DNA from 2 places in the Stenotrophomonas sp. INTA L402-1 genome. Region 1 is predicted to be linked to the other one. Evidence: riboswitches for the same ligand, from Rfam matches in the RefSeq annotation. Region 1 holds a riboswitch; the other holds the start of a gene.
The links. A riboswitch is a leader RNA that binds a small molecule or an ion and turns the genes downstream of it on or off. The one in region 1 is predicted to bind thiamine pyrophosphate.
Positions count from the first base shown of each region.

Region 2: linked by a shared signal. The riboswitch ahead of AC5O77_RS14520 (TonB-dependent receptor) and the one ahead of thiC (phosphomethylpyrimidine synthase ThiC) in region 1 are both predicted to bind thiamine pyrophosphate.

Region 1 covers NZ_JCAFWP010000004.1:147,902-152,318, forward strand. The annotation lists gene AC5O77_RS05360 (ion channel) at 93-764, opposite strand; gene thiC (phosphomethylpyrimidine synthase ThiC) at 904-2,748, opposite strand; TPP riboswitch at 2,831-2,932, opposite strand; gene AC5O77_RS05370 (BCCT family transporter) at 3,178-4,417, shown strand, end outside.
Region 2 covers NZ_JCAFWP010000025.1:9,958-14,374, reverse strand. The annotation lists gene AC5O77_RS14530 (glycine zipper 2TM domain-containing protein) at 1-298, shown strand, start outside; gene AC5O77_RS14525 (phosphotransferase enzyme family protein) at 424-1,548, shown strand; TPP riboswitch at 1,592-1,687, shown strand; gene AC5O77_RS14520 (TonB-dependent receptor) at 1,758-3,947, shown strand; gene pnuC (nicotinamide riboside transporter PnuC) at 3,956-4,417, shown strand, end outside.

The DNA.
Region 1 (4,417 bases):
GACATCCAGGCTCTCTCTCGCCGACGCATTCACATAATTTGCTGCACCATTCGCGCCCTGCGGGGCGCGAAATTTTTATCTGGCGTTCATTTTCACATGCGCCGCAGCATGGTCAATCCAACCAGTCGCGAAACCACCAAAGCTACGTACATCACGCCTGAAAACTGCTCCAGCATGACCAAGGCGCGCGCCTGCGGATGCAGTGGCACAACGTCGCTCAAGCCAACACCCGAGAGCAAACTGAAGCTCAGATAAAGAAGCTCCATCCAGGTGCGCTGCGCGCCACCACCGGTGCCCTGGAAACTGCCCAGATACCATTGCTGGCACACGGCGAAAGCAAACGCGAAGGCCCACGCCAGCAACGTGAATGTCGCACCTGCTGCGAACAGTTCATCGCGGGTGACTTTATGGTCCTGGAGCATGTAGGCGATGAGCGCACCGGCCGTATAGAAGTACAGCAGGCTTTCCAGCAGCTGCGCGGTGGTCAGCAGCGCACTGCGATCCAGCAGTGCGCCGGCCAGCGAGAACACCACCGAAGGAATGGCCAGCAGCAGTGCCAGCCAGGTGCCCAGCGGACTGCGCTGGACCACCCACAGCGCCAGGCCGAGTACCGCCATGCCGAACATGCCCAGTGCCGCACGGCCGCCGGCGGTGTCATCAAGTGCGGGATACAGCAGCACCGCGATCAACTGGGCACCCAGCAGCCAGGCCGAAGGATGGCGGCGGGCAATGGCCAGCCAGCGGGTGGTGATGGCAACGGGCATGGCGTCCTTTCCCCAGGGTGATGGGCGGAGGATAGCCGGGAGCGGCGTGATGAGCGGTAGTGCCGGCCACTGGCCGGCACTCTCGCCGGCCCCACGCACGACTGAATGCCGGCCAGCGGCCGGCACTACCCGTTACACGTCAGCCCTGGTGATAGACCTCGGCGCCGGCCGCGCGGAACTCTTCCGACTTCTCCTTCATGCCGGCCTCGGCGTAGTCGCGCACGTCCTGGGTGATCTTCATCGAGCAGAAGTGCGGGCCGCACATCGAGCAGAAGTGCGCCAGCTTGTGCGCATCCTTCGGCAGGGTCTCATCATGGAATTCCTTGGCCTTCTCCGGGTCCAGCCCGAGATGGAACTGGTCTTCCCAGCGGAACTCGAAGCGTGCCTTGCTCAGCGCGTTGTCGCGCACCTGCGCGCCCGGGTGTCCCTTGGCCAGGTCGGCCGCATGCGCGGCGATGCGGTAGGCCATGATGCCGTCGCGTACGTCCTGGCGGTTGGGCAGGCCGAGGTGTTCCTTCGGTGTCACGTAGCAGAGCATGGCCGTACCAAACCAGCCGATCATTGCCGCACCGATCGCGCTGGTGATGTGGTCGTAGCCCGGTGCGATGTCGGTGGTCAAGGGGCCCAGCGTATAGAACGGCGCTTCGCCACACTCGCGCAGCTGCTTGTCCATGTTCTCCTTGATCAGCTGCATCGGCACGTGGCCGGGGCCTTCGATCATGGTCTGCACGTCGTGCTTCCAGGCGATCTTCGTCAGTTCGCCAAGCGTCTCCAGCTCACCGAACTGCGCCGCGTCGTTGGCATCTGCGATGCAGCCCGGGCGCAGGCCGTCACCCAGCGAGAAGGTCACGTCATAGGCCTTCATGATCTCGCAGATCTCTTCGAAATGCGTGTAGAGGAAATTCTCCTTGTGGTGCGCCAGGCACCACTTGGCCATGATCGAGCCACCGCGGCTGACGATGCCGGTGACCCGCTTGGCGGTGAGCGGAACATAGCGCAGCAGCACGCCAGCGTGGATGGTGAAGTAGTCCACGCCCTGCTCGGCCTGCTCGATCAGTGTGTCGCGGAAGATCTCCCAGGTGAGTGCTTCGGCGCGGCCATCGACCTTCTCCAGCGCCTGGTAGATCGGCACGGTACCGATCGCCACCGGCGAGTTGCGGATGATCCACTCGCGGGTCTCATGGATGTGCTTGCCAGTGGACAGGTCCATCACCGTGTCACCGCCCCAGCGGATCGCCCACACCAGCTTCTCCACCTCCTCGGCAATGCCCGAGGAAACAGCGCTGTTGCCGATGTTGGCGTTGATCTTGGTCAGGAAATTGCGGCCGATGATCATCGGCTCGCTTTCCGGATGGTTGATGTTGTTGGGCAGCACCGCACGGCCGCGGGCGATTTCGTCGCGCACGAACTCCGGGGTGATGATCTTCTGGATCGAAGCGCCGAACGCCTCGCCCGGGTGCTGCTGCAGCAGCCCGGCATCGCGGATCGCGTCCAGCCGCTGGTTCTCGCGGATGGCGACGAATTCCATTTCCGGCGTGATGATGCCGCGGCGCGCGTAGTGCATCTGGGTGACGTTGGCACCTGCACGCGCACGGCGAGGCAGGCTGCGCGTGGGGAAGCGCACCGCATCGAGCTTCGGGTCATGCTCGCGATCGCGACCGAACGAAGAGCTCAGTCCTTCCAGCCGCTCGGTATCACCGCGTTCTTCCACCCAGCCGCGACGCAGTGCCGGCAAACCAGCGGACAGATCGATGCGCACCTCCGGATCGGTGTACGGGCCCGACGTGTCGTAAACGGTCACCGGTGCATTCTCTTCGCCGCCGAACAAGGTCGGCGTGCGGGTCAGCGCGATCTCGCGCATCGGCACCTGCAGATCCGGGCGTGAACCGGGCACGTGGATCTTGCGCGAGCCGGGAATGGGCCGGGTCACGGATTCGGAGAGTTGCTGGGCCTGTTGCTGCAGGGCGGAGAGCTGTGCGTTCATCGGGCATCGTCCAGGAAGGTCAGGGACGAAGCGGCGGCGCACTGCTGCCGCGCCCGGACGGTCCTTGGGCGGAGTCCGGGCATGGCTGCACTGCAAAGCTTCCCTACGCCGGTATGAGCCGGATCAGGTTCCAAGGGACTGTCTCAACCGTGGCCACATGGCCGCGGTACCCCCGCTTCTTGGTGTGCATTAGAGCATAGAACGCACTGCAGCTCCTGGCTGTTCCATCCACGCACGGCGTGGATCCGCTGTTTCTGCATTAACAGAACCGTGACATCGCATTCAGTAACGTGCACACGCATCGTGCCGCTGCGGCCGGTGTTTCCCCGCCGCCTTCGCGGCCCCTGCCCGGTCTGTGCTGCATGTCGCCGGCCCCTCGCAGCAAGCTCTGCTCGCTCCCCTCAATCCCTTGATCGGAGAAGCTCCTTCATGGTGTTTCGCGTTTCCATCGCACTGGTTCTGCTTCTGGTGCTGCTTGCCGGTGTTGCACCCGGCCCCTTCAATACCGTGGTGCAGTCGGTACTGGCCGATGTCATCCGCAGTGTCGGCTGGCTCTATCTTCTGGTCGTGTTCCTGGCACTGACGTTCCTGATGTATCTGGCATTCGGTCGCTTCGGCAACCTGCGCATCGGCGGTGAAGATGCCGAGCCGGAGTTCTCGCGCGCCAGCTGGATGTCGATGCTGTTCGCCGCCGGCATGGGCATCGGCCTGGTGTTCTGGGGCGCCGCCGAGCCGATTTCCCACTTCACCAAGCCTCCGGAAGGCCTCGCACCGCAGAGCATGGACGCGGCGCGGGCTTCGATGCGCTATGCATTCTTCCACTGGGGCCTGCACCCGTGGGCGATCTACGCGCTGATCGGCCTGGCCATGGCCTGGTTCCAGTTCAACCGCAATGGCCGTGGACTGGTCAGTGACATGCTGCAACCGATCATCGGCCGGCACCATCGCGGCTGGATCGGACGCGTGGTCAACATCGCCGCGGTTGTTGCCACTGCCATTGGCGTGGCCACCACGCTGGGCTTCGGCACCATCCAGATCGCTGCCGGCATGGAACGCGTGTTCGGCCTGCACGCGGGTGTGCCACTGCAGCTGACCATCATCGCCATCGCGTTCGTGCTGTACATGGCCTCCACCGCCAGCGGTGTCGAGCGCGGGGTGAAGTGGCTGTCCAACTTCAATCTTGCACTGGCCGCGCTTCTTGCGGCCACCGTACTGGTGCTGGGCCCGACCGGATTCATCTTCGATACGTTCACCACCACACTGGGGTCGTACCTCAACCAGTTGGTGACGATGAGCCTGCGCATGTCGCCGTTCTCGGGAAGCACATGGGTAGCGGACTGGACCATCTTCTACTGGGCGTGGTGGATTTCCTGGGCCCCGTTCGTCGGCTCGTTCATCGCGCGCATCTCGCGTGGGCGCAGCGTCCGCGAGTTCGTCATCGGCGTCGTGCTGGCACCCACGGTGCTGGGCTTCTTCTGGTTCGCGGTGTTTGGTGGTACTGCGCTGTGGGCGCAGATCTTCGGCCACGCCGACCTGGTGCAGGCGCTGGGCAACGGCTATGAAACGGTGCTGTTCACCCTGTTTGACAGCATGCCGCTACCCTTGCTGCTTTCCTGCATCGCACTGGTGCTGCTGATGATCTTCTTCGTGACATCAGCCGATTCGGCGG
Region 2 (4,417 bases), on a different contig from region 1:
CACCCTGGTCGGCGCCGTGGTCGGTGGCGTGGCCGGCAACCTGCTCTCCAACGGTGATCCCGCTGCCACTGTCGGCGGTGCCGTGGCCGGCGGCGCGATCGGCAACCTGACCACCTCCGACCGCCGCGATCGTCGTTACTACGACAATCGCCGTTACGACAACCGCTACGATCGCCGTTACGACCGTGGCTACTACCGCAGCGGCTACTACGACCGCGGTGACGACCGTCGCTGGCAGCGCGAGCGCTACTACGACAACCGCTACTACCACGACCGCGGCCGCCATCGCGGCTGGTAAGCAGCGCGGCATCCCCCATGCCGATGCACGGACGGGCGGGTCGATGACCCGCCCGTTTGCGTTGGCCGCGTGCATGGCGTTGAATGCGCAGCCTTGGATGTGACTTTCCCCACTGGGGCTGCGGCATGACTTCTTCCTCCCACCGCGTGCAGGGCCTCAACAACGACGAGGTTGCTGCCGACTGGCCACCGATCAGCGCGGCGGACATTGCGTGGCTGCGCCGGCGCTACCCTCAGCTGGATGCAGACAGCCACCCGCACTGGCACAGCCCGCGGCCACTCTCGGCCGCTGCCATCGTCAATGGCAGGGACGGCGCGGTGTTCATCAAGCGCCACCACCACAGTGTGCGCAGTGCGGCCTGCCTGGAAGAAGAACACCACTTCATCGCCCATCTCGCTGCGGCCGGCGTGCCGGTGGTGAAGGTGCTGCCGGCCGCTGATGGTCACAGCGCCGTCGAGCATGGCGAATGGACCTTCGAGCTGCATGCGGTTGGCGTCGGCGAGGATCTGTATCGCGATGCCGTGTCGTGGTCGCTGCTGACCGATGTCGCGCAGGCCGGCGAAGCCGGGCGTGCACTCGCACAGCTGCACCGCGCTGCGGCCAGCTACCACGCAGCGCAGCGCAGCACCCATGTGCTGGTCGCGCGCGACGATCTGATCCGCGCCGACGATCCGATCGCGGCCATCAAGGCGGGGCTGCACAAGCGCCCCGGGCTGGCCCGCTATCTCGCGCGCATTCCCTGGGAAGCGCAGCTGCAGCGCGACGTGCTGCCGTGGCATGCCGGCCTGGCCGAGCGCCTGCGCGACGAGCCACGGCTGTGGGCGCACAACGACTGGCATGTCTCCAACCTGCTGTGGCGCGAGGGGCAGATCAGTACTGTGCTGGATTTCGGTTTGGCCTCCCCCACCAGCGCACTGTTCGACCTCGCCACCGCCATCGAGCGCAACGCGGTGGCGTGGCTGGAACTGGAGCGCGGCATGGAGGCGGTGCGCATCGATATCGCACTGGCCCTGCTCGACGGCTACCGCCAGCTGCTGCCGTTGTCGGCAGCACGCGTGCACCTGCTGGCCGACCTGCTGCCGATGGTCCATTTCGACTTTGCACTGTCCGAAGTGGAGTACTTCGAAGGCGTCACCGGCTCGACCGCGAACGCGGATGTGGCCTGGCAGCCCTTCATGCTGGGGCACCCGGCGTGGTTCCACAGCGCGCCGGGGCAGGCACTGCTGCAGGCGCTGCACGCGGCAGCCTGAAGGGCACCGGCTCGCAAATCCGTACCATTTGTAGTGAAATGGTCACCTGAAGCGGGGGTGCCTGGATCTGCCAGGCTGAGAGAGTCCCTTGGAACCTGATCCGGTTTGCACCGGCGTAGGGAGCTTTGAGCCGCAGCCACACCCCCGTCATGGGCCGGTGCACCTGCGCGCCGTCGCTTCGTCTCCCTTGTTGTCCGAAGACGAACCGAATGAACCGCTGCCTGCGCCCCACCCTGCTCTCCCTCGCCCTCTGCGCCGCCTTGCCGCTGCATGCCAGCGAGGCCGACGCTGCCACCGATGCGGCTGCCACCGGCGCCGAGCGCTCGCCCACCGAACTGGCGGCAGTGCGCGTGCAGGCCGGCAAACCCAAGGCCGATACCTCACGCGTGAACGCCTTCGGTGGTGGGTCATGGAAGGACACCCCGGCCTCGGTGAACGTGCTCGAGCGCGACTACCTCGACCGCCGCCAGGTGCGTTCGCTGTCCGAGCTGGCCAGCAACGATGCCTCGCTGGGTGATGCGTATGCGCCGGTGGGTTACTACCAGAACGTCGCCATCCGCGGCTTTGCGCTGGATGCCGCCACCGGCTACCGCTTCAACGGCCTGTCCATCGCCGGCGAACAGCGCCTGGCGCTGGAGAACGTGCAGTCGGTTGAGATCCTCAAGGGTGAAGCCGGCCTGGCCGCGGGTGTGATGGCGCCCGGCGGCATCATCAACTACATCGGCAAGCGCCCGGCCGAAGTGCGCACCGCCACGCTCGGTACCGACTCGGAAGGCTCGCGCTACGTCGCCGTCGATGTCGGCCACTGGATCACCCCGCGTTTCGGCCTGCGCCTGAATGCCGCATGGGATTCCAGCAATTCCTACGTCGAGCACGCCGATGGCCGTCGCAACTTCTACTCGCTGGCCGCCGACTGGCTGATTGGCGAACGCGGCAAGCTGGAAGTGGATGCCAACTACCAGACCAGTTCCCAGCGCTCGGTGTCGGGCTACCAGCTGCTGGGCGCGCGTGAGCTGCCGCACGGCGTGGATCGCGAATTCCTGCTCGGCTACCAGCCCTGGCAGCGCCCGGTGGATATCGCCAGCACCAACATCACCGCGTTGCACACCTACGACTTCAACGATGCCTGGCAGTCGCGCGTCTCGGTCGGCCACAGCCGCTCGGTGATCGATGACAACGTCGCCTTCGCCTACGGCTGCTACTACGCCACGCAGTGTGCCGATGGCAGCGTGCCGGGCAACTACTTCGCGCCCAATGGCGACTACGACGTCTACGACTACCGCAGCCCGGACGACACCCGCCGCAACCAGCAGGCCCGTGCCGAGCTGCGCGGCCGCTTCGAGACCGGCAGCGTCGGCCATGAGTTGACCATCGGTGCCGACTACTTCCGCCGCACGGTAGACAAGCGCCCGAGCGTCAACGAGTACGTCGGCACCAGCAACATCCACGACGCACAGGTGCCGGTGTTCGCGCCGTCGCCGAAGATGCCAGGGCCGTCCGCACGACGCCTGGACAGCCGCCAGACCGCGTTCTTCGCGCTGGACCGGATGAGCTTCGGTGATGACTGGCAGTGGCTGGCCGGCGGCCGCTTCGTGCGCCTGGACGAGCGTGCCTACGACAAGCGTGGCACCCCGCAGCGGCACAGCCGCCTGTCGCGTTTCCTGCCGCAGACCGCCGTGGTGTGGAAGGCTACCGACCAGCTCAACGCCTATGCCAGCTACGTGCGCGGCATCTCGCTGGGCCAGGAAGCGCCCTTCTGGACCAGCAACGCCGACACCTTCCTGCCGTCGGTGCAGTCGCGGCAGCTGGAAGTGGGCGTGAAGTACGTGCCGGTCGAAGCACTGACGCTGGGCGCGGCAGTGTTCCGCATTTCGCAGCCGTACCAGTACGCCAAGCCCGACAACAGCGAGGTCGGCTACACCTTCGTCGAGGAAGGCACGCAGACCCACACCGGCCTGGAGCTGACCGCCAACGGCCAGCTGACCGATGCGCTGCAGATCGTGGCCAGCGCCAGCGTGCTGCAGGCGCGCGCGCGCGACACCGGCACCCCGGCCTATGAAGGCCATCAGCTGGTGAACGTGCCGAAGGTGCGCGCCAGCGTGCACGTGGCCTATGCGCTGCCGTTCGTGCAGGGCCTGGATGTGACCGGCGGCTGGCGCTATGCCGGTGCCAACGTGGCCCGTGCCGATGGTGGCGTGCGCGCACCGGACTACTCGGTGTTCGACGCTGGCCTGCGTTTCCAGCATCGCCTGCACGAGCGCGCGGTGACCTGGAACCTGTCGGTGGACAACGTGTTCAACCGCTTCTACTGGCGCGATACCGGTAGCAGCGGCGGTGACTACTACCTGTTCCCCGGCGCACCGCGACAGGCCCGCCTGTCGGTGACGTTCGCGCTGTGAGCGGCGTCATGCTCGAGTGGACCGCCGCGCTGTGCAGCATCCTCGGCGTCTGGCTGATGGCCAAGCGCCGGCTGGTGGCGTGGCCGGTCGGCCTGCTGTCGGTGACGCTGTACGGGCTGGTCTTCGCCGAGGCCAAGCTGTACTCGGACACACTGCTGCAGGTCGCCTTCGGTGGTTTCCTGGTCTATGGCTGGCTCAACTGGCGGCAGCATGCAGCGGATGAGGGCAGTGTCCGCATCGTGCCACTGGCGCGCAGCAAGCTGCTGCGCGACCTGGCCATCGGCCTCTGCGGCGGCGTGGCATTGGGTGCGGCCATGCACACCTTCACCGATGCCGCGCTGCCGTGGCTGGACGCGATGCTGACCGCGCTGAGCCTGGTCGGCCAGTGGTGGCAGGCACGCCGCCACGTGGCCTGCTGGTGGGTGTGGATCGCGGTGGACGTGGTGTACGTGGGTGCGTACCTGTTCAAG